3 regions of the Cupriavidus sp. CER-90 genome follow, and region 3 is predicted to be linked to each of the others. Evidence: predicted binding sites of a transcription regulator. Region 3 holds the regulator's gene; each other region holds the start of a gene.

Region 1 (3,277 bases), 360 kb from region 3:
GCCGCCCATGCCGCCCATGCCGCCCGGCATTGCCGGAGCCGACTCTTCCTTCGGCGTTTCGGCAACGGCGCAGTCGGTCGTCAGCATCAGCGAAGCCACCGAAGCGGCGTTCTGCAGCGCGGTGCGGGTCACCTTGGTCGGGTCCAGCACGCCCATTTCCACCAGGTCGCCGTACTCGCCCGAAGCGGCGTTGTAACCGTAGTTACCCTTGCCTTCGATGACCTTGGCCACCACGACCGACGCTTCTTCACCAGCGTTCAGCACGATCTGGCGCAGCGGCTCTTCCATGGCGCGCAGCACGATCTTGATGCCGGCGTTCTGGTCGGGGTTGTCGCCTTGCAGCGCCGAGATGGCAGCGCGGGCGCGCAGCAGGGCCACACCACCGCCGGGGACGATACCTTCTTCCACGGCAGCGCGCGTCGCGTGCAGTGCATCCTCCACGCGGGCCTTCTTTTCCTTCATTTCGACTTCGGTGGCAGCGCCAACCTTGATCACGGCAACACCGCCGGCCAGCTTGGCCACGCGCTCTTGCAGCTTCTCGCGGTCGTAGTCCGAGGTCGCTTCCTCGATCTGGGCGCGGATCTGCTTCACGCGGCCTTCGATCGCAGCTGCGTCACCGGCGCCGTCGATGATGATGGTGTTTTCCTTGCCGATCTCGATGCGCTTGGCCTGGCCCAGGTCCTGCAGCGTGGCCTTTTCCAGCGTCAGGCCGATTTCCTCGGCGATCACCGTGCCGCCCGTCAGGATGGCGATGTCTTCCAGCATGGCCTTGCGGCGGTCGCCGAAGCCCGGAGCCTTCACGGCGGCGGTCTTCAGGATGCCACGGATGTTGTTCACCACCAGCGTGGCCAGGGCTTCGCCTTCCACGTCTTCGGCGATGATCAGCAGCGGGCGGCCAGCCTTGGCCACTTGCTCCAGCACCGGCAGCAGGTCACGGATGTTCGAGACCTTCTTGTCGAACAGCAGAACGAACGGGTTGTCCAGCTGAACAACCTGCTTTTCCGGGTTGTTGATGAAGTACGGCGACAGGTAGCCGCGGTCGAACTGCATGCCTTCCACGACTTCCAGCTCGTCGGCCAGCGACTTGCCGTCTTCCACCGTGATCACGCCTTCCTTGCCGACCTTGTCCATGGCTTCGGCGATGCGCTCGCCGATCGAGGCGTCGCTGTTGGCCGAGATCGCGCCAACCTGGGCGATTTCCTTGCTGGTCGTGGTCGGCTTGCTCAGCTTCTTCAGCTCTTCCACGGCCGAACCCACGGCCTTGTCGATGCCGCGCTTCAGGTCCATCGGGTTCATGCCGGCGGCCACGAACTTCATGCCTTCGCGGACGATCGACTGGGCCAGAACCGTAGCGGTGGTGGTACCGTCACCGGCGTTGTCGCTGGTCTTGGAAGCCACTTCCTTGACCATCTGGGCGCCCATGTTCTGCAGCTTGTCCTTCAGCTCGATTTCCTTGGCCACGGACACACCGTCCTTGGTCACGGTCGGGCCGCCGAAGCTGCGCTCCAGCACCACGTTGCGGCCCTTCGGGCCCAGCGTCACTTTCACTGCGTTGGCGAGAATGTTCACGCCTTCAACCATCTTGGCACGTGCGGCGTCGCCGAACACTACGTCTTTTGCTGCCATGTTCTGAATCTCCGAATCTGGGAAGACCGCCCCGCGCATCGGGCTGGGCGGTCAGGAATCTGGGTATGTCTGGAAGGACGGGCGTCGATTACTTGTTGACGACAGCCATGATGTCTTCTTCGCGCATGACCAGCAGCTCCTGGCCATCCACCTTCACGCCCTGGCCGGCATACTTGCCGAACAGCACGCGGTCACCCACCTTCACGTCGAGGGCAATGTTGTTGCCCTTGTCATCCTTCTTGCCCGGGCCAATGGCGAGCACTTCGCCTTGATCCGGCTTTTCGGCTGCATTGTCGGGAATCACGATGCCGGAAGCGGTCTTCGTTTCATTGTCCAGACGCTTCACGATCACACGGTCGTGCAGAGGACGCAGGTTCATACGGACTCCTAAATACAAAAAAAGTGAGTTTTAATTCACAAAACGGCCGTTATCAGGGGTGCCTGGCACCGTTCGGCAACGGCCATCGGGTTTTCGGGTATACCGCAGGGAAGGGGCAACAGCTGGCTGTTAGCACTCTCCCCCAGCGAGTGCTAATTATAGGGACGGGGTATTTCGTTTTCAAGACGCGGGCTGAATGGGGGTTTTCCCGTACCCTGCGGTTTTTTTCTTCGCCGCGCGCCAGATCGCCACTTTCTGGCCGCATCCCCTGACAATGTCCACGAAAAGTCCCGCTGCGACGTTGGCAGACGGGTTCTCCACCGTTGTCCGCCCTTTCCGAAGTGACCGTCATGTTTCGCCAACCCATTGCGCCGCACCGAGCCCCGCCGGGGTGGGCTGTCCTGTTCGGTCTGTTCCTGCTCGGTTTGCTGTCGTGGCAGCACGCCCATGCGGCATGCGGCGCCGGGCCGGCCAGTGGTCCCGACGGTGCAAATGGCGCCCCGCCCGCCCGGCCGCGCATCGGCCTGGTGCTGTCCGGCGGCGGCGCGCGGGGCTACGCCCATATCGGCGTGCTCAAGGCGCTGGAGCAGATGCATATCCCCGTGGACTGCATTGCCGCGACCAGCATGGGTGCCGTGGTCGGGGGGCTGTACGCGAGCGGCATCGGCGCCGACGAGCTGGAAACCCGGCTGTCCCGGGTGAACCTCAGCGACATCGTGTTCGACCGCAACGAGCGCGCGCAGCTGCCGCAGACGCTCCGGGAGGACAGCTTCCAGTATCCGATCGGCATTTCGGCGGGGCTTGGCAAGGATGGCGTCAAGCTGCCGATTGGCCTGGTGCAGGGCAACAAGCTGCTGACGCTGCTGCAGGACTGGACATCGGCATGGCCCGGCGACGTCGATTTCAATACCCTGCCGGTGCCGTTCCGCACGATCGCCACCGACCTCGGCACGGGCGCGCCCGTGGTGCTGGACCACGGCTCGCTGCCCCGTGCCATCCGTGCCAGTGCCGCCGTGCCCGGCCTGTTCGCGCCGTTCGCCGTGAACGGACGCACGCTGGTCGATGGGGGGCTGGTCAGCAACCTGCCGGTGCAGATGGCGCGCGACATGGGCGCCGACATCGTGATTGCCGTCAACGTGGCCACCCCGCTCGACGATCCGGCCACGCTGGACTCTCCGGCAGCCGTCACCCAGCAGATGGTGACGATCCTGACCAACCAGAACGTGGCCACCCAGAAGGCGCTGCTGGGCCCGCGCGACGTCCTGCTCGAGC
Region 2 (3,277 bases), 730 kb from region 3:
TGGTCGAGCTCAAGCAGGTGATGGAGCAGCTGGGCCCCGATGCCGACAAGGTGCAGGTGCTGTTCGTCACGGTGGACCCGGACCGCGATACCGGCGCGCTGCTGGGCCAGTACGTGCCGGCCTTCGACGCGCGCTTCCTGGGCCTGCGCCCGGCTGACGAGGCCGCGCTCAAGCAGGTGACCAAGGACTTCAAGGTATATTACGCCAAGGTGCCCGGTTCGTCGCCGAACAACTACACGATGGATCACTCGGCCGGCAGCTACGTATTCGACCAGAACGGCCAGCTGCGGCTGTTCATCCGCCACGGCCAGGGTCCGGAGCCGATCGCCCACGACCTGAAGGCGCTGATGTCCTGATGTCCTGATGGACGTGCCGGGCGCGCGGCGGCGCTGCCGGAACGCCCGGGCAAACAAAAAGGCCGGTCAATCGACCGGCCTCTTCATTGTTGCGCTTATTGTTGCGCTTGTTGCGTTCCGCGTTACCGCACGGGCGCGGCTTAGGCAAATGCCGCCAGCGCACCCTTCATCTTCTTCATCGCGGCCGTCTCGATCTGGCGGATCCGCTCGGCCGACACGCCGAATTCGTCGGCCAGCTCATGCAGCGTGGAGCCGCCCGAGCCGTCGTCGTTCACGTCCAGCCAGCGCGCCTCGATGATGCGGCGGCTGCGCGGGTCGAGCTTGCTCAGCGCTTCTTCCAGCCCTTCCACCTGCAGCCGGTCGTTGTGCTTGGCCTCGATGACCTTGGTCGGCTCGTTGTGGTTGTCCGCAAGGTAGGCGATGGGGGCGAATTCTTCCTCGCCATCGTCGATCTGGCCTTCCAGCGCCATATCGCCGCCCGACATGCGGGTTTCCATCTCCATCACTTCCTCGGGCTTCACGTTCAGCTCGCGCGCAACGGCTTCGATCTGCTCGGGCGTGAAGGTATGCGCACCCTGCTTGTGGCTGCGCAGGTTGAAGAACAGCTTGCGCTGGGCCTTGGTGGTGGCCACCTTGACCATGCGCCAGTTCTTCAGCACGTATTCGTGGATCTCGGCCTTGATCCAGTGCATCGCGTACGACACCAGGCGCACGCCCTGCTCGGGGTCGAAGCGTTTCACGGCCTTCATCAGACCGATATTGCCTTCCTGGATCAGATCGGCGTGCGGCAGGCCGTAGCCCAGGTACTGGCGGGCGATCGACACGACCAGGCGCAGGTGCGACATCACCAGGCGGCGGGCGGCATCGACGGAATCGTTGTCGCGCAGGTCGCGGGCCAGCCTCAGCTCTTCCTCGGGGGTAAGCAGCGGAATGCGATGGACCGCCTGGATATAGCTATCCAGATTGCCCAGCGTGCCCGGAAACGTCAGCGCAAGGCTGTTCGCGGCAGCACTCTGGGGCGCCGTCGGCAGACGGCGGGAAACTTGGTTTTGATCGGCAGACAGGACTGCGTTCACTATGACTCCTTTCGCATCCGGCGGTGGGTTGCCGGTGTGTCCCGGAAGGACACCGCATTGCAACGCATATTAGCACTCGAACCGGACGAGTGCTAACTTAGAGGGCCGATGGGGTTAATAGTTCCGTCACATCGGGCGCGTGATCCCGATAGCGTCTGATCGTCGTCGGCTTCGGATCTCGCCCTAGTCCCCACAAGGCCTGGCGGGCAGCGTGATCCCGACAGGAATATTAGAGAAGGCGATGGTCAATCGGTTTCCCACGAATTCAATGCAAATTCGGGATGGTGAATTGCGGGATTCGCTACACTGAAGTTGTTTTCCAGCCGCATTGCACCATTCCTTGGAGACGTTTCCATGTCTGCTATCGAACACTTGCTGAAGCCGCATGTGCGGGATATCGGCGAGTTCACCGTCCGCCGCCTGCTGCCCGCCGCCACGACCCAGACCGTCGGGCCGTTTATTTTCTTCGACCACATGGGCCCCGTGGAGATGGCGCCGGGGCAGGGCATGGATGTGCGTCCGCATCCGCATATCGGTCTGGCCACGGTGACGTACCTTTTCGAGGGCGAGATCATGCACCGGGACAGCCTGGGCAGCGAACAGGTAATCCGGCCGGGCGACGTGAACTGGATGACGGCCGGCACCGGCATCGTCCATTCGGAACGTTCGCCGGATGCGGCCCGCGAGGCAGGCCCGCGCCTGCATGGCATCCAGACCTGGGTGGCACTGCCGCTGGCCCATGAGAACGATCCGCCGTCGTTTCACCACCATCCAGGCGCCACGCTGCCCAAGCTGGAACTGCCCGGCGTGCGGATGACGGTGATTGCCGGCGATGCCTTCGGCGCCGAATCGCCGGTGCGGGTGTACAGCCGCACGCTCTATGTGGCCATCGAGATGGATGCCGGCGCCAGCCTGGTGATTCCGGCGGAACATGTGCAGCGCGGCGTGTATCCGGTGGACGGCAACCTGGAAATGGATGGCGAGACGCTGCCCGCCGAGCATCTGGTGGTGTTGACGCCGGGCGAGCCGGTGACGATCACGGCGACTATCCCGTCGCGCGTGATGCTGCTGGGCGGCGACCCGACCGACGGCCGCCGCTTTATCTTCTGGAACTTCGTGGCCAGCAGCAAGGAGGCCATCGAGGAAGCGAGCCAGCGTTGGCAGGACGACCAGTTCCCGCACGTGCCCGGCGAAACCGAGCGCATCCCGCTGCCGGTGCGGCGTTAGGCCGCAGCGCGGCCGACGCGCGCCGGCAGCCGTTCAGCGCGCTGGGCGCACTGGGCGCGCTGGCCGGGCTGGGCGGCGGATCGAGCGATCAGACCGGGCTGGCCCAGGCCACGCGCGTCGCCTGCCGCAGGCAATCCTTGATCGTGGCGATCTGGGTGGCGATGGGGGCGGGCACCGGCTCGGCGCCATCGAGCACCTTGCGGATCCAGGCCGCCGTGTCGGCCACGTCGGTGCCGGCGGGCAGCGCCGGCACTTCGGCGATGGAACCGCCCACCGGGTCCACCATCGTGCGCTGGTGCCCGTCGTGCAGCCAGTCGATGCGCGTGCTGCGGCGGGCATCGGCCACCACCTCGCCCTCGGTGCCCCGGCCCAGCAGCACATTGGCCGGCTCGTGCGAGAAATAGTCGGTCAGTGTTTCGCGATATTCGGGGTGGGTGTAGCTGTACAGGCGCAGGGCTTCGGCCGGCGTATGGGCGCCTACCGGCTGCAGCATCTTGACGATCGTGTGCGACGAATTGCGCAGGCCGATGATGGCGCGCTTGTCGAGCAGGGCCGACAGCGCGGGCGACAGCACGTCGATCGGCAGCACGGCCAGCGGGTTCGATGCCGCACGCAGCT
Region 3 (3,277 bases):
TCCAGCAGCATGCGGCATTCGGCCTCGTAGCGGCCGGCCAGCATTTCGGGCAGCGTCCGGGTGACGTCCTCGAGTGGAATGTCGGTCATGAAGCCCAGCCGGCCATGATTGACACCGATCACCGGCACCTCGTGCCCGGCCAGCTGGCGGGCCAGGCCCAGCAGCGTGCCGTCGCCCCCGAGCACCACGGCGACGTCGGCCTCGCGGCCGATTTCGTCGGGACTCAGCACCGGATAGCCGGTCAGTCCGGTCGCCATGGCGGTCTCGCGCTCGAACACCACATCCTGGCCATTGCGCAAGATGCAGGACGCCAGTTCCTCCAGCGGGCCTTCGATACCGGCGGTCGAATGCCTGCCCACCAGGGCGACGGTCTTGAACGGAGCGCGCAGGGCGCTGGTCTTTGAGGGGGCAGACATGGCGGGATTAGAACATACCGGGATGCCCATTGCCAGCTTCGGCCCGGCGCCGCCGGAACGGGTGCCGGCGGCACCTGCCGGCCGCAGCGATCGTGCGCCCGCCATGCGCGGGCGGACGCCCGAACGGGCCAGTTTTGATTAAAATCCCCAGCATCATGGACGAACGTTCTAAAACGCTGCTCAAGACCCTGATCGAGCGATACATCGCCGAGGGGCAGCCCGTGGGCTCGCGGACCCTGTCGAAGTACTCGGGTCTGGACCTGTCGCCGGCGACCATCCGCAATGTGATGTCGGACCTCGAGGAAATGGGTTTCATTGCCAGCCCGCATACGTCGGCCGGCCGGGTGCCCACGCCCCGCGGCTACCGGCTGTTCGTCGACACGATGCTGACGGCGCGCCCGCTGGAAGGCCCGCCCGGCCTGAACGCCGAACTGGCCGGCCTGAAGGACGAGATCCAGGGGCAGATGGCCAGCCAGCAACTGGGCCCGCAGCGGATGATCACGGCGGCGGCCCATACGCTGTCGAACCTGTCGCGCTTTGCCGGCGTGGTGATGACGCCACGGCGCGCCCAGGCGTTCCGGCAGGTGGAATTCATGCGGCTGTCGGACAAGCGCATCCTGCTGATCATCGTCAGCCCCGAGGGCGACGTGCAGAACCGCATCATCCAGACCGAACTGTCGTACACCCCGGCCCAGCTGATCGAGGCCGCCAACTTCTTCAACACCCACTACGCGGGCATGAGCTTCAATGCCGTGCGCGACCATCTGCGCGGCGAACTGCAGGCGCTGCGACGCGACATGTCGTCGCTGATGCAGGCCGCCGTGGAGGCCGGCAGCAGCGCGATGGCCGAGGACAATACCGAGCAGGTGGTCATCTCGGGCGAGCGGCGGCTGCTGGAGGTGGAAGACCTGTCGTCGAGCATGGACAAGCTGCGGCGGCTCTTCGACGTGTTCGAGCACAAGACCAGCCTGTTGCAGCTGCTGGACGTGTCCAGCCACGCGCAGGGCGTGCAGATCTTCATCGGCGGCGAAAGCCAGCTGGTGCCGCTGGAGGACATGGCCGTCATCACCGCGCCCTACGGGGTCGATGGCCAGATCGTCGGCACGCTGGGCGTGATCGGCCCGACGCGGATGGCCTACGAGCGGGTGATCCCGATCGTCGACATCACGGCCAGGCTGCTGTCGAGCGCGCTGAGCCAGAACTCCTGATGCGGTGCCGGTGTCTGTCCTTACGGGCCGGGCACCGCCGGCCGGCTACCATTGCATGTTCCCGACCCCATTCCCGATTGCCAGCGCCCCGGCATCCGAAACGGAAACCCCATGACGTTTTCGCCTGAACCGGCATACCAGCACGGCCAGCCGCCGCGCACCGCGATCCTGCTGATCAACCTCGGCACCCCCGACGCCCCCACGCCCAAGGCGGTGGGCCGCTATCTGAAGGCGTTTTTGTCCGATCCGCGCGTGGTGGAGATCCCGCGCCTGGCCTGGCTGCCCATCCTGCATGGGCTGATCCTGCCATTCCGTTCGCGGGCGTCGGCCATGAAATACGAATCGATCTGGCTGCGCGAAGCGCATATGACCGGATCGCCGCTGCTGGTCCACACCGAGCGCCAGGCGCATGCGCTGCAGTTGCTGATGCACAAGCTCGGTCATGACGTGACCGTGGCCTGCGCCATGCGCTATGGCAATCCGTCCATCGGCTCGGTCATGGAGGCGCTGCGCCGGCAGGGCACCGAACAGATCCTGGTGCTGCCGCTTTATCCGCAGTACTCGGGCACCACCACGGCCACCGCGTTCGACGAGCTGTTCCGTGTGCTGGCCGGATGGCGCAATCAGCCCGAAGTGCGGCTGATCAAGCACTTTCACGATCATCCCGCCTATATCGCGGCGCTGGATGCCCAGGTCAGGGCCTACTGGACGCGCCATGGCGTGCCCGACTTTGCGCGGGGCGACAAGCTGATCCTGTCCTTCCACGGCCTGCCGCGCCGGCTGCTGGATCTGGGCGACCCCTATCATTGCGAATGCCTGAAGACCGGGCGCCTGCTTGGCGAGGCGCTGGGCCTGCAGCCCGGCCAGTACCAGGTGACGTTCCAGTCCCGTTTCGGCAAGGCCGAATGGCTGCAACCCTATACCGCGCCGACGCTGACGGAGTTGGGCCGGGTGGGCACGCAACGTGTGGATGTGTTCTGCCCCGGTTTTCCGGCAGACTGCATCGAGACGCTTGAGGAAATTGCGATGGAAGGGCAGAGCGAGTTCCGGGTGGCAGGCGGGCAGGACTTCCATTTCATTCCCTGCCTGAATGATGCCGAGCCCTGGATCGCCGGTCTGGCCGACATTGCCCTGCAGCATCTGCAGGGTTGGCCGCTGTCCATACCCCACCCGCACGAACTGGAAGCGCGGCGCGGGCGTGCCCAGGCACGCGGCGCGGCGGCCTGAAGGGCAGCCATGGCGGCGGGCAAGCCGTCGGGAAGGATTTGACGATGCAAGTGGATTTCGAGGCGGGTGCGCGGATGCGCATCGACAAGTGGCTGTGGTGCGCGCGGTTCTTCAAGACCCGCTCGCTGGCGGCCGAGGCGGTGGACCGTGGCCGGGTGACGGTCAACGGGCAGCCGGTCAAGAATTCAAGGGAAGTGAAGCCCGGCGATACCGTGGTGCTCGACGCCCATCAGCAGCGCTGGGAGGTGGTGGTGAAGGGCGTGCCGGCGTCGCGCGGCGCGGCGCCGATCGCCCAGAGCACTTATGAGGAAACCCCGGAAAGCCAGGCCCGGCGCCAGGCGGAGTCTGATCGGCGGCGCATGCAGCCGGAGCCGACCGCGGAACTGCAGGGGCGTCCGACCAAGCGCGACCGGCGCAGGATCGACA

The links. The regulator HrcA, encoded in region 3, represses chaperone genes, less so after heat shock. The targets are predictions, from matches to a motif close to TTAGCACTCNNNNNNNNNGAGTGCTAA.
Region 1: the regulator HrcA is predicted to act here: its motif matches at 2,135-2,161, upstream of groES (co-chaperone GroES).
Region 2: the regulator HrcA is predicted to act here: its motif matches at 1,502-1,528, upstream of rpoH (RNA polymerase sigma factor RpoH).

Annotation. Positions count from the first base shown of each region.
Region 1 is NZ_JBYGYM010000002.1:631,800-635,076, forward strand. Features, by position in the region: gene groL (chaperonin GroEL) at 1-1,626, opposite strand, end outside; gene groES (co-chaperone GroES) at 1,715-2,005, opposite strand; gene AC24R4_RS13465 (patatin-like phospholipase family protein) at 2,356-3,277, shown strand, end outside.
Region 2 is NZ_JBYGYM010000002.1:1,000,133-1,003,409, reverse strand. Features, by position in the region: gene AC24R4_RS15120 (SCO family protein) at 1-356, shown strand, start outside; gene rpoH (RNA polymerase sigma factor RpoH) at 497-1,432, opposite strand; gene AC24R4_RS15110 (pirin family protein) at 1,787-2,659, shown strand; gene ybiB (DNA-binding protein YbiB) at 2,748-3,277, opposite strand, start outside.
Region 3 is NZ_JBYGYM010000002.1:271,613-274,889, reverse strand. Features, by position in the region: gene AC24R4_RS11775 (NAD kinase) at 1-416, opposite strand, end outside; gene hrcA (heat-inducible transcriptional repressor HrcA) at 572-1,624, shown strand; gene hemH (ferrochelatase) at 1,736-2,851, shown strand; gene AC24R4_RS11760 (RNA-binding S4 domain-containing protein) at 2,896-3,277, shown strand, end outside.